One region of the Enterococcus sp. ZQ21 genome, then DNA from elsewhere that is predicted to be linked to it. Evidence: predicted binding sites of a transcription regulator. Region 1 holds the regulator's gene; each other region holds the start of a gene.
What was found. Region 1 encodes NrdR, which represses ribonucleotide reductase genes. Its sites were predicted from a motif close to ACACNATATATNGTGT; they were not measured.

Region 1 (4,681 bases):
CATCTCAACGGCAAACGTCGGAAAGTGGACTAATGTCGTGGTGAATCCAGCAATCGCTAGTTCTCTCGCTGTTGCTCCTAATAAGTATGTTTTTCCAATACCAAAACTCCCCACCAAATAAAGACCTTTATGATACCCTTTTGGATCTGCAGTATATTTCTCTACGAAATCTAGGGCTTCCAAGCTTGCATATCCTCGTCCATCTGTACGCTCAAAGTTTTCAAAAGATGCTGATTGAATATCTTTTGGCATATCCATTGCTTTTACTCGGCTTCTAATTTCTTCTTGTCTTTGCCGAGCTAACAATGCTTCTGTTGGTACATAAGTGACATCCACATAATGAAAATTCAACGTCAACTTCGGCTCGTATCCTGGAGCGATCATCGTTGGATCGTTTTTTTGATATTTACGCTTTTCTTGCACGAACTCATACAATTTGGCGTAGCTTTTTTCAATATCCGCTTGTGTCAGTTCTTCTTGGTGTGCACTTAGAAAAGCTTGAACATCCGTATCATTTAGGACGTCAGCAATCATTTCAGCATATTTTTCTTGATAATTACGTTTGCTGATGATCCTCTTCAATTCTTTGCCTACGTCTTCCATTAGATGTCACCCTCCTTTTTCGCCAGGTATTCTTTAAAACGGCGGTCAATCTCTGCTTTTTTCTCACTACTGATCTGTTTTTCATCTTTTGGCTGGTTGACCCAATCAGGAAGCTTTTCCCGCCGAACATTTCGCTTGCCGTTTGGATAATTTGTTTGCTTTTTTTGTTTTGATTGTTTTGCTTGATTGCTTATTTGCCGAATATGCTGAATCGCTTCTTCTGCTGTGGCGATTTTCTTTTGTGCCCATTCATTTGCCACTGTATTCACATAACTAGCATTTAAGCTAGCATTATTTTTGATCACCAATACATAATTCAGCAAAACATTGATCACACTGCTGGAAAGACCTGATTGAGAAACAAGGTCTTGCAGTAACCAAGTTTCTTGTTTAGAAACATATCCGCCTTTTTCTGACTTGATTGCTTCCAGATATTTCATCGGCGGAATGCTCTGTGCTTCTTTTATCAACTGAAGCGCTGCATTTGTCAAATGTTCGTTCGTCGGAGATTCATTGCTGTTTTCAGCAACAGCTACTGTTTCCTTTATTTGCTTCACTGGTCGTCTTTGCATTGCCAAAACAGCTTTTTGCAGCTCCTTCATGGATACTTTTTGTTCACTAAAATCATAAGATTGACTGATGAGTTCACCAAGAGTTAGTTCATCGAATCCATAAAGCTGATGATACATGTCGACTTGTTTGATGATTGAATCATCAAGAACAGTCATATGTTTTTTTGCCAGCCAATCATTCAAAAATTGCCAATCGAATGTCGAATCTGTTTCAAGTAATGCTACTGGCTCAGATTCTTCAAAAGATTTATTCAGTGATTCGATGTTTTCTTGATTAGCAGCGTATACTGCTTCATTGAAGCGATAAACATCTAAAAATTTTTTTGTGATTTTTTGATATCCCTCTGTTGTATGCCTTTTAGGTTCAAACAACTGGGTAAGCTTCTGGAATCGTCGTTCACCAACTTTTTCCAAAAGAAGAAATGCCAGAACAGAATCTTTGAAAAATGCTTTAGGAATGAGTGGCTCTAACAACTCATAAATAAAACGAGGCCCCAGATCGCTATCTTCTTTAAAATAAACATCCAGTAAGCCGATTCCTTCCAGCTTTTTTCTTGCATCATAAAATTGAGGGATCCCGCAGCCTAGACTACTGAGTAAATCTGCATGTATCCCTTCAGGACCTTCACCAGATTCTTGCGAGATCTCTGATAACAGAGTGAAATAGATACTCAAGGCTTCTCCGCCGATCAGTGGCTGATAAAGATACAGCAACGCGTTCTTGCTGTCTTCCCTCAGCGGAGCTTCTTTTCTTCCTTGGTAAATATTTTTTGGTTGAAGCTCTTTCCAAGCATTTTCCAAGGAAATGCCTCCTTTTTGTTTCTTAATTGTTTTCTTTATTATTCTCTTTATTATTCTCTTTATTATTTTCTTTTGCTTTATCCACGATATCTTGCAGCTCTTTTAAGAAAACAGACATATCTTTGAACTGGCGATAAACACTGGCAAAACGGATATACGCGATTTCATCTAAATCGACTAAATCCTCCATCACATATTCACCAATCAGATTCGTTGATACTTCGTTTTCCCCAAGACTGCGTACGCGGTTTTCGACATGGTTGACGATTTGTTCCATTTGCTCCATAGCTACAGGTCTTTTTTCTGCTGAGCGGATGAGTCCTCTTAAAATTTTATCGCGATTGAATTCTTCGCGTTCCCCGTTTTTCTTGATGACTAATAACGGAGCAGCTTCAATTCGTTCAAAAGTAGTGAATCGGAACGAACAATTCTCACATTCGCGACGGCGACGGATCGCACGTCCATCATCTGCTTGACGGCTGTCGATTACTCGTGAATTATTATGTTGACATCTGGGACATCTCATTTTGTCTCACCTCTTGCATCGCATTTTTATATAAAGGATGTGTCTTTCTTTACAACTAGTTGTATTATAACACGAAACAAATCACAAACGCGACTGTCCTACCCAAAAAAACACGGATATAAGAACAATTTTTTCTATTTTCATGCGTAATTATGTCCCCTGTCCTAATTCAATTTTAATTTTCCAGTACTGATGACCTTGATTGCTGAGAAATGACTCGCCCAAAAGCTGATTTAGTCGGCTAGCACAAAAAACTTGAAGCAGATGAACATCTTATCATCTGCTTCAAGTCACATCTCTATTTCTTATTGTTTTATAACTTCTCTTCGATTCCTGTATAGTGTTTCATTCGTTGTTCCTCGATTTTTTGTTCATCAGGAATGTGTTCACTTTCTGGGAGCGGTGTCTTACTACGATCAGGTACCGGATTTTTTCGTTCTTGAGTCAAATCTTGCTGTTTCGCTTCTTTTTCTGCCTGCTGGTCTTCTATTTCATCGATTCTTGCTTGGTACTGCTTTTCTTTCTCTTCTGCTGTTTCTGATTGCGTACGACCTTCATCGATTAGATTTTCTTTATTGAGTATTTCGCCGATTTTTTCTTTTGCGTTACCTACGACTTTATCCTTTTGGTTTTTAAATGATCCCATCGCTATCCCTCGCTTTCTATATACTCAGGATAGCAAACTTGACACAGATACTCAAAGAAAGCGATTAGCTGAAAGCCAATTTTCGATTTGTTCCACAAGTTCCTCTTTTGTTCCGTTGTTGTCAAACAAAATATCCGCACGCTGCTTTTTTTCTTCGATTGGAAGTTGACTGCTAATTCTCTGCTGTGCTTGTTCTAGTGTTAGTTGATTACGTTTCATCAAGCGTCTGAGTTGAATATCTGGCGTGGTATAAACGACAGCTACTGCATCCATATAGTGGTCATAATGACCTTCATAGAGCAATGGGATATCTACAATTACTAAAGGATGATGGGAACTTAGATAGGCGATTTGATCTTTTATCGCTTTTCGGATAAACGGATCTAATAGCTGATCAAGTTTTTGTCGTTTCTCCTTTGATGGAAAAACAATCATCCCAAGTTTCCCTCGATCTAGCTGACCATCAGACTGCAATATCTCTTGGCCAAACACGGACACAACCTTCCTCAGAGCAAGCGTTCCAGGCTCAACAGTTTCTCTAGCAATCACGTCACCATCGATCAAAGGAAATCCATGAGACTGAAAGACTTTGGCTGCCGTACTTTTGCCAGTAGCTATTCCGCCCGTCAAACCTAAAACAAAGCCTACTTTTCGATTTTCAGCCTTTGACAATTCGGACAATAGTGAGTCCCCCTTTGTGCCACTTTTATTTTCACGATCGGTGTCCCACAACGTATACATGGTTTGCCAGTTTGCTGATAGACATGCAGTGCGACTTGGAATCCGCCTGATTCTCCTAATGCATTCAAATAGCTGCGAATCGTGGTACCTCCGGCTTCTATTGCACGATTCAAAACATCAATGATCGATAGACGTAATTGTTCTATCTCTTTTGGACGTAATGTATTCGCCGGTTGTTCTGGATGAATCTTCGCTTCCCATAATGCTTCGTCTACATAAATATTACCTAGTCCCGTTACTAGACGTTGATCTAGCAGTAAAGGCTTGATTGCTTTGTGCGATTTTTTCAGTCCAGCTGCAAAATCTGCTAATAAAAAGCTGTCAGGCAATGGCTCAGGTCCTAATTTCATGATTCCTCGGTAAGTTGCACTTGCTCCTTTTTCGACAATTGTCATACGACCAAATTTTCGTACATCGTTGTAGCGAAGTTGGCTCCCGTCCTCAAAAAAGAAAAGTACATGCGTATGTTTATCGATTGGTGTATTTTCTTTCGTAAATTGATATTTTCCTTCCATTCGCAAGTGTGAGATCAGTTCATAATGATCGAGATGAAAAATCAAAAACTTCCCTCTACGTCCAATGGATTGGATGGTTTCGCCAACAAGAGAAGCCTCAAAGATGGGCGTCTCTGGTTGCTCAATGATCTTGGGCCACAAGACCTGCACTTTCTGAATCGTTTTTCCTACTACTAACCGTTCCAATCCTTTACGAACGGTTTCTACTTCTGGTAATTCTGGCATTTTTTCTTTTCACCTTCATTATATTGCTCTGTCTTAAACAATGTTTATTTTG
Region 2 (4,681 bases), 570 kb from region 1:
AATGCTTCTAATAACCGTGAACCGATGCCTTGTCCTCTAAAATCTTCTGATACGCTGATAGAGTCCAAATACCATTCATCGGGAAACGTTTCTTTATCAATAAACAAACGTGTAGACGCATCTAGCTGATATTTCTCTAAGATAGGTACCAGTGGCTGATCGATGATTGATTCTTCTTCATCTGTATAACCGTAAGCAACTCCTGCAACTTTACCGTCTATTTCTTCTACGATACCTCGTGAATAACTGTAACGATAATTTGGATCAGTGATTGCTTCTTCTAAAATCTCTAAAGCCTTTTGTTCCCCTGTCTGCTTCAAAAATGGCAATTCCATGTCTTTTAGAATCACTAAGATCAATGGGGCGATTTCTGGAGCATCTTCTTTTCTCGCAAAACGAATCATAGTTTCCTCTCCTTTTCTCCATTCTAACATGCAAAAAAAGAAATCGCAAAATCGTTATTTTAAAAAATCTTCAATCTTTTCAGTAATGAAATAACCATGAGTAACGATTCTTGCCGCTTCAGTTCGGCAATAAGGGCAGACGACTGGCATTTCTTTATCATTATGTTCGACTACATTATTGACTTCTTCGTATGCAAATTTTTTTCCGCAATTAGGGCATTTCATTTTTTCCATGTTATCTCAACTTCCTTTCATCTTTACTCTCTTAGCTTACTCTTATATTGTAAAAAAGAGAAGCAATATCCTTCTTCTATGCAGATATCCATACCTGACGGTCCTGTTCTCCATCTATTAATCGGACTTTATAATAAGGACGTTCATCTTTGACTAGAAGTGTCCACTCTTTCACTTTTGCTTTTTTCCCGTAGTAGCTGACTGCTTCCTTCATCGCTGCTTGCGGTTGTTTGAACTCTTCCGCTTTTTCTATATCAAAAAGATGTTCTGCGGCCTTTTTCGTGTCATTTCGTACGGTTGTTTTCCCAGTGGATGGATTGACTGCTATGACTTGTCCTTCACAAAAAAACTGGTATTCATATGTTGCATTCGTAGGATTATCCAAGTCTTTTTCAACTGCAAAATGAATAGCAGATATGTTATGTTCTTTTGTTTCGTTTTTTACAATTGCTGCTGCTTTTTTCAATGAGATCCGATATTCCTGGTCACTAATATCATCCATGTGAAAAGCGGCATTGAGCAGTCCCGTCATACCGGTAATCCCTATTACGATGAGGGCAGCAACACCAAACATCATTTTTTTCATTCTTCATTCTCCTGTTTCTTTTTTTTAAAGAATATCAAGAAATGAACGAATGAAAAATCGAATGAAACGAAAAAAAAGTGACAATTTTGTTATCTTTATTCGTGCAGTTCTAATGGCAATCCGTCTGGATCAAAGAAAAACGTCATTTTTTTTCCTGTAAAGGTATCTTCTCTAATCGGTTCTGATTCGATCCCTAAGGACTGCAATTCTGCAATTGTTTCTTCAATATCGTCTACTTTGAAAGCAAGATGACGCAAGCCACAAGCTTCTGGATAGTTTGGTCGTTGTGGCGCATTAGCAATTCCAAAAATCTCCAATTCAGCACTTCCTAGTTTCAGATCTAATTTATAGTCATCTCGTTCTTTGCGGTAATTTTCTCTGATTACTTCAAATCCTAATTTATTAACATAAAAATCACGTGATTTCTGATAATCTGAAACAATGATGGCTATATGATGGATCGTTGTAAGGTTCATATGAGCACTCCTATTCTTCGTTTAAGCTCGGATCTATATTAATCTCCAGTTCCATTGTAAATGTGTCAGATTGAAAAAAATAGCTGTTTTTCCTTTTTATAAGAAAAAAGGCAAAAAAAAAAACAGAAAGTAGGTCCTCCAAGACACTCTTCCTGTTCCCAATATAATAAATGAAAGTAAGAAATTATATTTTCAAGAAAACAAACAGAAAATTATCATAACACAAATTATTTATAATTGAAAGACTAGTTTTTTTTCAAGAAAAGCATACAATAGATTGTGTTAGTAAATACAGAACACACTACATTTAGTGTCTTAAGGAGTCCTCATACATGAAGTCATATTTTCAGTTTTTAGCTCATCAGCTAAAAGGCTGGCCGCAACAAAATTATTATCTTTTCTTTTTCAGTCTTGGCTGCCAGGTCATGACTCTTGTCAATAGTCCCATCACTTGGCTGTCCGTTATTACATTTATCGGTACCACCCTTGGTGTATTGTGTATTTTATCCATCAATGCGGCAAAATCAGTCAACGGTATTTTAGGTATTTTGTCTGCGATTTGTTTTATTATCGTTGGATTCTCAGCAAAGAACTATTTAAGTATCGGTGAACAGATTGCTTATATGATCACATTGGATATCCCCGTATTGTTAAGTAAAGAATGGAATCATAATATGGCTTCAAAAATCCGAAAATTCACTGGAAAAAGCTGGTTTATCGCAATCATCAGTACTTTCCTTGTCTATCTTGTTTCAGGATTCCTGATTGGTCGTTATACAGATGATCCTCGGCCGTGGGTAGATGCCATTGCTTTTTCTATTAGCTTGACTGCTGGTATCATCAGTTTCTTGCGTTACAACAACCAATATTACTGGTGGTTAGCTTCAGGGCTTGCTCAAATGGTCCTTTGGTATATTTCATTTACGCATGGATCTGCAAGTTTGGCGATGTTCGTGAACAGCTCTGTTTACTTGCTGAATGATGTCCTTGCATTTACCGTTTCACCTTGGTATAACCAAAAAGAACGTGAACGTATGCAAAAAATGGAAGAAGAATACTACAACGCACAACAACACGCATAAAAAAACTGAGCGTGGGACAAAAGTAAAGAACACTTTTGTCTCACGCTCTAAACACGTATAAACGGCTGAAGCAGAAGCAACTCCTTCGGAAATAAGCTGAAATTCACAAAAATTCGAAAAGCAATTTTCGTGAATTCCTTCTTATTTCTTGGAGTTAAACGCTTCTGTCCCAGCCTCTATTTTTTATAGTAATTCCTTTAGATACTTTCTTGCCTCATCATTGAAACGCAGTGATTCTTCTAACTTCTGATAATATTCCAACGCTTGTTTCTGAGCTTCAGTAAAACGATAATGTTTTCCTTTCCATTTGTCGATTGTCTCTTGCACATTTCCAGATTGGATATCTTTCACTACTAGTTGCCATTTTTCTTTTGAGACTGTACGGTCTTTCTTATCAGCAGATTGTATAGCTTCTCGTTCTTTACGCAATACTTTTAAAAAACCATTTCTGACTATCCGAGGAATGCTGTCGAAGAACCCTTCTGTAAAACCATAGCGACAATATTGCTTCCAAATAAATAGATAGATTTTTGGTTGGATGAATCGTTGGTTTTTCGCAAAATATTCCATCTGAGCAGTGACTTCTGGTGTTCGTTGACGTTTTGTCTTTCTCAACACAGAAATAAATGTTTCAAAATAAGCATTAGGATGTACTGGCACTTCTTCATATACGATGGATTGCCAATCTTTACGTAAAAATGCGCGATAGTTGGTCAAGAATTCTTCTACATCCTTTACTAATTCTTCTGCAAAGTCGTCAAATAGTTCTTTTTTTATCTGTCGCTTTTTTGGCTGCCCATTGATGTGTTCACTTATTTTCTTGATTTCATTTTCCAATGCTTGATAATCCGCTATGTAAATCGGCATTTCTACTTGGCGAAATTCTGCGAGCCGCTGAGCTAATTTTATATCCGGTAAATATGGCTGTTTCATCCGACGATTTTGGTACAAGACAAAACAGTATTTTTGCCATAGTCCTTCAGGAAAATCGATATTCTTCTGCTTAAGCCATAATAATTCGTCTAAGGCCAGATCAACTTTTGTCATTCCCTGATGGATCGAAGCTGCCACTGTCGGAGAGACATGCAGGTGATCGGCAAAGTGGTTGATGCCTAGTTTTAGGATCTTTCCGGTTTTTGGCGATTTAACGATGTATTGCACTTTTAATTCTCTACCACACTCACAATACAATTTTTGCTGGCTTCGTTTTGTTCGAAAAAACGGATTGATCTTGAAGTCAGAAAACACCCAATCTGTTGCAGCTAAATAATGTTCTTCCATAAAACGAGAGCTGATTAGATATCGGCGGTGCTTATCGACTAGTTCCCGCTGTTTTTTCGTTAATTTTGCATAGATCTCCCAACGTTGACTGCTTGTGTATTGTTTAGAAATTTTGATGGGATAGCTTTTGCTGATTTCTTTTGGAAACCATTCTTCAAAGACGGATTGCCATTCTTCCACGGCTGTTTCTTTCCTTTCTAATTACAAAAAGCTGGCTACTAACATAACGTTAGCAACCAGCCAGTGTTTCTTGCTAAATTAGTGAGTTGTTCCGGCATTTCCGGAAATATCTTCTTTATTTTCTACTGCTGCTTCAACTGCATAAGTCAAAGAAGAAGCAATGTCTTCTAAAGACATAGAAGGCGTACCCACTGGACGATCGATCACTTGATCGGGTGAGAATGGCACGTGGATGAACCCACCTCGAATTGCCGGGAATTGTGTTTCGATCAAATGAAGCAAACGATACATGATATCATTGCAGACAAATGTTCCTGCTGTATAAGAGATGTACGCTGGTAGACCATGATCTTGTACATTTTTTGTCATTGCTTTGATTGGCAATGAGGTAAAGTAAGCGGCTGGACCGTTTTCTTCTAAAGCCGTATCGAATGGCTG
Region 3 (4,681 bases), 1.0 Mb from region 1:
ATCCGTATTTCCGACCATTTGAACTGTCTAGCTCGCTTGTTACTTTCAGATCATAAAAGGATAAAAGAATGTTTTTTTCTTGTGCATACTTTTCAGTCAATCGAATAGCAGCAAGGATATAATGAAAAGGATTTTCCCGAATATCTAAAACTAATTCCCCGTTACGTCTTGTCCAACGTACAGGCATCCCGCTATATTGTGCAGATTGGATACTTCCGACTTTTCGTGCGGACTCTACAGTGACTGTCACGAATTGATCGACTGCAGCGATAACTGCCGGATGACCTGTTTCAACAACTGCATATTCTCCGGCAATATAGAGTTTGCCTGGTGCAGATACTTCAATCATAAAAATCTCCCTTTATTCAATAATCGCAATTCCTGGACCAGCGTGGGCAGTAATTACTTGTTCTTTGCTAAATAATTTGGTAAATGTTTCTTGTACCTCAGATAAATGGCTGTTTTCCACTAAAACTTTGACATTAGGGCCAGCATCCATCGTAAAGTAGCATGGAATGCCTTGCTTTCTCAATTGCCGCACCGCATCCATCGCTTTTAAGCTGTCAGGAGACCAGTAAGTGAAAGGTGGTTGGGCAGCTAAAGTCGTTCCGTGCATTTTTAGTCCGTTTCTTTCCATCGTTTCTCCGAGAAGTTGGAAATCTTTTGTTTTGATTGCTTGTTTCAATTGATATAGATCCCCTTCAACGGAATCTAACCAGCCTTGATAAAAACTGGATGTTTCGACTGTCCGACGCATCCCATTTCTGCTAGACACTTCTTTTTTCTGGTCGTTGATCAAAATGAAAACCATTGCTAAATCGTCTTCGAAAGAATCAGAAGGGACTGGCTTGGCATAAGAGCTTAAGTCATCATGACCTTTTTCCCATTCGACGAAACCACCAAAAATACTTCGGCAAGCTGAACCAGACCCGCGTCGAGCAAATCTTGAAAGAGAAAGATCGTCTAATCCAAGCTTAAGGGCAGTATTACAAGCGCCTGCTAAAGCAGCTAGCCCGCTAGCAGAGGATGCTAATCCGGCTGCGGTAGGAACGAAATTCTGACTGATTACTGAAGCTTTTAGTGAGATGCCGGCTTCTTTACGAAAAAGGTCAAGAAACTGACTAACTTTTTTTGTTGCTTTTTCGTCTTGCAAGGTGTCATCTAGATAAAATTCATCTGCTATATAGCTATCAGAAAAGATGACTTCTGTTTCGGTATAAAATGCATCCAATGTCAACGAAAGACTGTTGTTCATCGGAAGGATGAGTGCTTCATTTTTCTTACCCCAATATTTGATTAGGGCAATGTTGGTATATGCGCGTGCTTTGCCTTTAAACATAGGTATGTACTCCTAATCCTTGTATCCAAGTTTCAGCCGCACCCGCATCTTCAAGTGCTTGACTGATTTCTTGGGCTTTTGTTTTTGTTTGTGCTAATGCAATCATGCAGCCACCGCGTCCGCCGCCAGTTAATTTAGCACCTAATGCACCGGTATCTTTAGCTGTTTGGATCAGTAAATCAAGGAAATCGTTGCTGATCGTCAGTTTTTCCAGAAGTGATTGTGATTCATCCATTGTTTGAGCTAACATTTCTGGTGAATTTTCAATGATTGCTTGCTTCGCTTGCTTTGTCAAGTATCCTAATTTTTGGATCATTTGTCCAGTTTCATGTGGTTGTCTTTCAAACAGGTGAGCGACATCTTTGACGGCTTCTCTTGTTTGTCCTTTGATTCCTGTATCAGCGACAATCAAAAAAGCATCGATATTCAAAGAAAAATAATCAAAAGGATGCCCTTTTGTAAAATAAATTGGCTGCAAGCTGCTAGTAGCGGCTGCATCGATCCCACTAGGATTGCCATGTGCGATTTTTTCCGAAAGTTGTACTTTCTCTAATAGTATTTCACGAGACAAAGGGAGTGTTAAGTAATCATAAAAAGCACGAGTAACTGCTGTGGCGACCGCAGCACTTGATCCCATTCCACGTTCAGCAGGAATCGTGCTTTCGATGGTTAGTTGCAAGTTTTTATGGATATCATGCTCTTTTTTTAAATGGATGAATAATTTTTTGATATTTTTTAATGTATGAGGAGCTTCGGCTAAATTTCCTGAATAGTAGGAAGAAACCAATTGATCGTCCATTGCATCCAGCTCTTCAAGGAATGCGGTGACTTTTGTTGCATAAAAAGGAAAGGCAATCGCCGGTTCTCCATAAACAACCGCGTGCTCGCCCATCAAGATAATCTTTCCGCTTGATTCTCCTTGGCCATAGTTTGCCATAATCTAACTCCTTCTCACGTAAAAGTGATTTTTAAGCAAAAAATAAAGCGCCCAAAACGAGTTGCGCTGCTTCACGAAATTTTTTGTCCGCTAAGGGTCTCAAAAAACATTCCTTCTTTATTTTACTAAAATCATCCCAGAAGTAAAACTAAGAATACGTTTTCTAAAGGAAAAACCCTTTTTTCTTAAGAATTTTTTGACCTTTTTTCTTTTTTGACTAGAAAAAAATACAATTGACACTACTAGATATTGGGGGTATATTTAAAAAGGTTGGAGTTAAACACAATATTTAGTGATGAAGTGAGCTGGAGGTAAATGAGCGTGATCGTTTTAGCAGGTACAATTGGTGCCGGAAAATCAAGTTTGACAGAAATGATGGCTGAACACTTTGATAGTCAGGCATTTTATGAATCAATTGATGATAATGAAGTCTTGCCCTTATTTTATGCAAACCCTGAACAGTATGCTTTTTTGCTGCAAATTTATTTTTTGAATAAACGTTTTGCAAGCATCAAACAAGCAATGAAAGATGACAATAATGTATTGGACCGTTCGATTTATGAGGATTCGCTGCTTTTCCATCTAAATGCAGATCTAGGAAGAGCGACGGAAACGGAAGTTCGTGTGTATGATGAACTGCTAGAAAACATGATGGAAGAACTGCCCTATGCTGCCCATAAAAAACACCCGGATTTATTAGTTCATATTCGTGTATCTTTTGATACGATGCTAGAACGGATCGAGAAACGTGGTCGTTCGTATGAACAATTGTCCTTTGACCCAAGTCTGTACGATTATTACAAAGAATTGAACAGACGGTATGATCAATGGTATGAAGAATACAAAGAAAGTCCAAAAATCCAAATCGATGGAGATCGCTATAATTTTGTGGAAGATCCTCAAGCAAAAGAAGAAGTCTTGAAAATGATCGAAGAAAAATTAGCAGAAATCCGCCAAACTGAATTAGCTATTTGATTTAAAGCTACTCAAAAAAAGGATGCTCCTTTATTTGAGTAGCTTTTTTCTTTATACTAGAAACAAATATCAGGAGGATGGAGTATGCGGGAAAAACACTATTTTAATCAAGAACGTAATTTTTGGATCAATATACAGCAAGATGATGTGCTAGCTGTTAAAAATTTAAAAGAAGAATATGGCATCAGCGATGAGATGCTGACTTATTCTCTAGATAAAAATGAGCGGGCACGCGTAGAGTATGACTCTTTTGATGAAGCGTTACTACTTGTATCAAATGTCCCGCACCAACAAAAAGTTGATAATCATTACGAAACTAGTCCTATTGCTTTTATTTTAAAAGAAGATGGTTTGTTTACATTTACCACGCCAAATACCGAGTATGTGATTCGACTGATTCGATCACTTTTGGAGCGAATGCCAGACATGAGTGTATACAGTTTATTGTTCCATACATTATTTTTAATTTCTGATTCCTTTTTTCCTTTAATCGAGGAAGTAAATAGCGAACGTCAACGGCTCAACCTAAAGTTAAGGGAAAAAACAACAAACAAGAATCTACTGCAACTTTCAGATTTAGAGATCGGTTTGGTTTACTTAGTTACAGGAACAAAACAAAATGTAGTACTTTTGGAACAAATCAAGGCATTAGCCATTTATCGCAAGTTGTCAGAAAAGGAAAAGGAAGAGTTGGACGATGCACTGATCGAAGCACGACAAGCAGTTGAAATGACGAACTTAGCTTCGCAGATTTTAGATCAGCTTTCTGGCACTTATAATAATTTACTGAATAACAATTTAAATGACACGATGAAGTTTTTGACTGTCTGGTCGCTGATCTTGACTGTACCGACTATTGTGACAGGATTTTTCGGGATGAATCTTAAGCTACCATTTACCCATTCCGTTTTCGGATGGGGAATCGCCTTGATCATCAGTCTGGTTTTATCTGTTTGGATGCTCATTGCACTATGGCGGCGGATTCGTTGATCTAGTCTTTGGTCTGCAAACCAAGGGCTTGAGCAATCACAAGTGCTTGCTCCTGGTTGACGATCAGTCCTGCTAAATAATCTTGAGATAAAGCAATGGCAGTGAAGAAATTAGTCGTAAAGTCTAATCCCTTCAGAGAAGTTCGGAACCAATTCGAACCAGTTAACTGATTGTCAGACAAAAAAAGATTTTTCCAAGTGACCTCATAAAATTCGCTGTCTTCTAACTGGCAATGATCGAAGGATACGGCTTTCAAGTTTGTGCTACTAAAGGAAGCCATCGAAGCAATGTAGTCAGTGAAAGTGCAGTCTCTAAGATAACTTTCGGCAAAATTCGTACCTGTTAATTTACATTGATGAAACACGACTTGGTGGAAACTGCCACCAATCCACTCCAGATTGGAAAAATCACACTTTTCAAAAATGACATTACTACATTCA

Region 2: a site for NrdR is predicted at 1,999-2,014, ahead of pnuC (nicotinamide riboside transporter PnuC). Genes of this name have one in related genera too.
Region 3: a site for NrdR is predicted at 2,557-2,572, ahead of QK255_RS01130 (deoxynucleoside kinase). Genes of this name have one in related genera too.

What each region holds. Positions count from the first base shown of each region.
Region 1 covers NZ_CP125658.1:1,229,382-1,234,062, reverse strand. The annotation lists gene dnaI (primosomal protein DnaI) at 1-603, opposite strand, end outside; gene QK255_RS05940 (replication initiation and membrane attachment family protein) at 603-1,976, opposite strand; gene nrdR (transcriptional regulator NrdR) at 1,999-2,502, opposite strand; gene QK255_RS05930 (hypothetical protein) at 2,816-3,148, opposite strand; gene coaE (dephospho-CoA kinase) at 3,200-3,829, opposite strand; gene mutM (DNA-formamidopyrimidine glycosylase) at 3,793-4,629, opposite strand; gene polA (DNA polymerase I) at 4,674-4,681, opposite strand, start outside.
Region 2 covers NZ_CP125658.1:661,495-666,175, reverse strand. The annotation lists gene QK255_RS03110 (GNAT family N-acetyltransferase) at 1-404, opposite strand, end outside; gene QK255_RS03105 (P-loop NTPase family protein) at 459-638, opposite strand; gene QK255_RS03100 (hypothetical protein) at 715-1,224, opposite strand; gene gloA2 (SMU1112c/YaeR family gloxylase I-like metalloprotein) at 1,320-1,700, opposite strand; gene pnuC (nicotinamide riboside transporter PnuC) at 2,033-2,782, shown strand; gene QK255_RS03085 (hypothetical protein) at 2,966-4,243, opposite strand; gene pcp (pyroglutamyl-peptidase I) at 4,322-4,681, opposite strand, start outside.
Region 3 covers NZ_CP125658.1:232,060-236,740, forward strand. The annotation lists gene QK255_RS01115 (phosphomevalonate kinase) at 1-349, opposite strand, end outside; gene mvaD (diphosphomevalonate decarboxylase) at 362-1,339, opposite strand; gene mvk (mevalonate kinase) at 1,332-2,276, opposite strand; gene QK255_RS01130 (deoxynucleoside kinase) at 2,592-3,251, shown strand; gene QK255_RS01135 (magnesium transporter CorA family protein) at 3,336-4,241, shown strand; gene QK255_RS01140 (pentapeptide repeat-containing protein) at 4,243-4,681, opposite strand, start outside.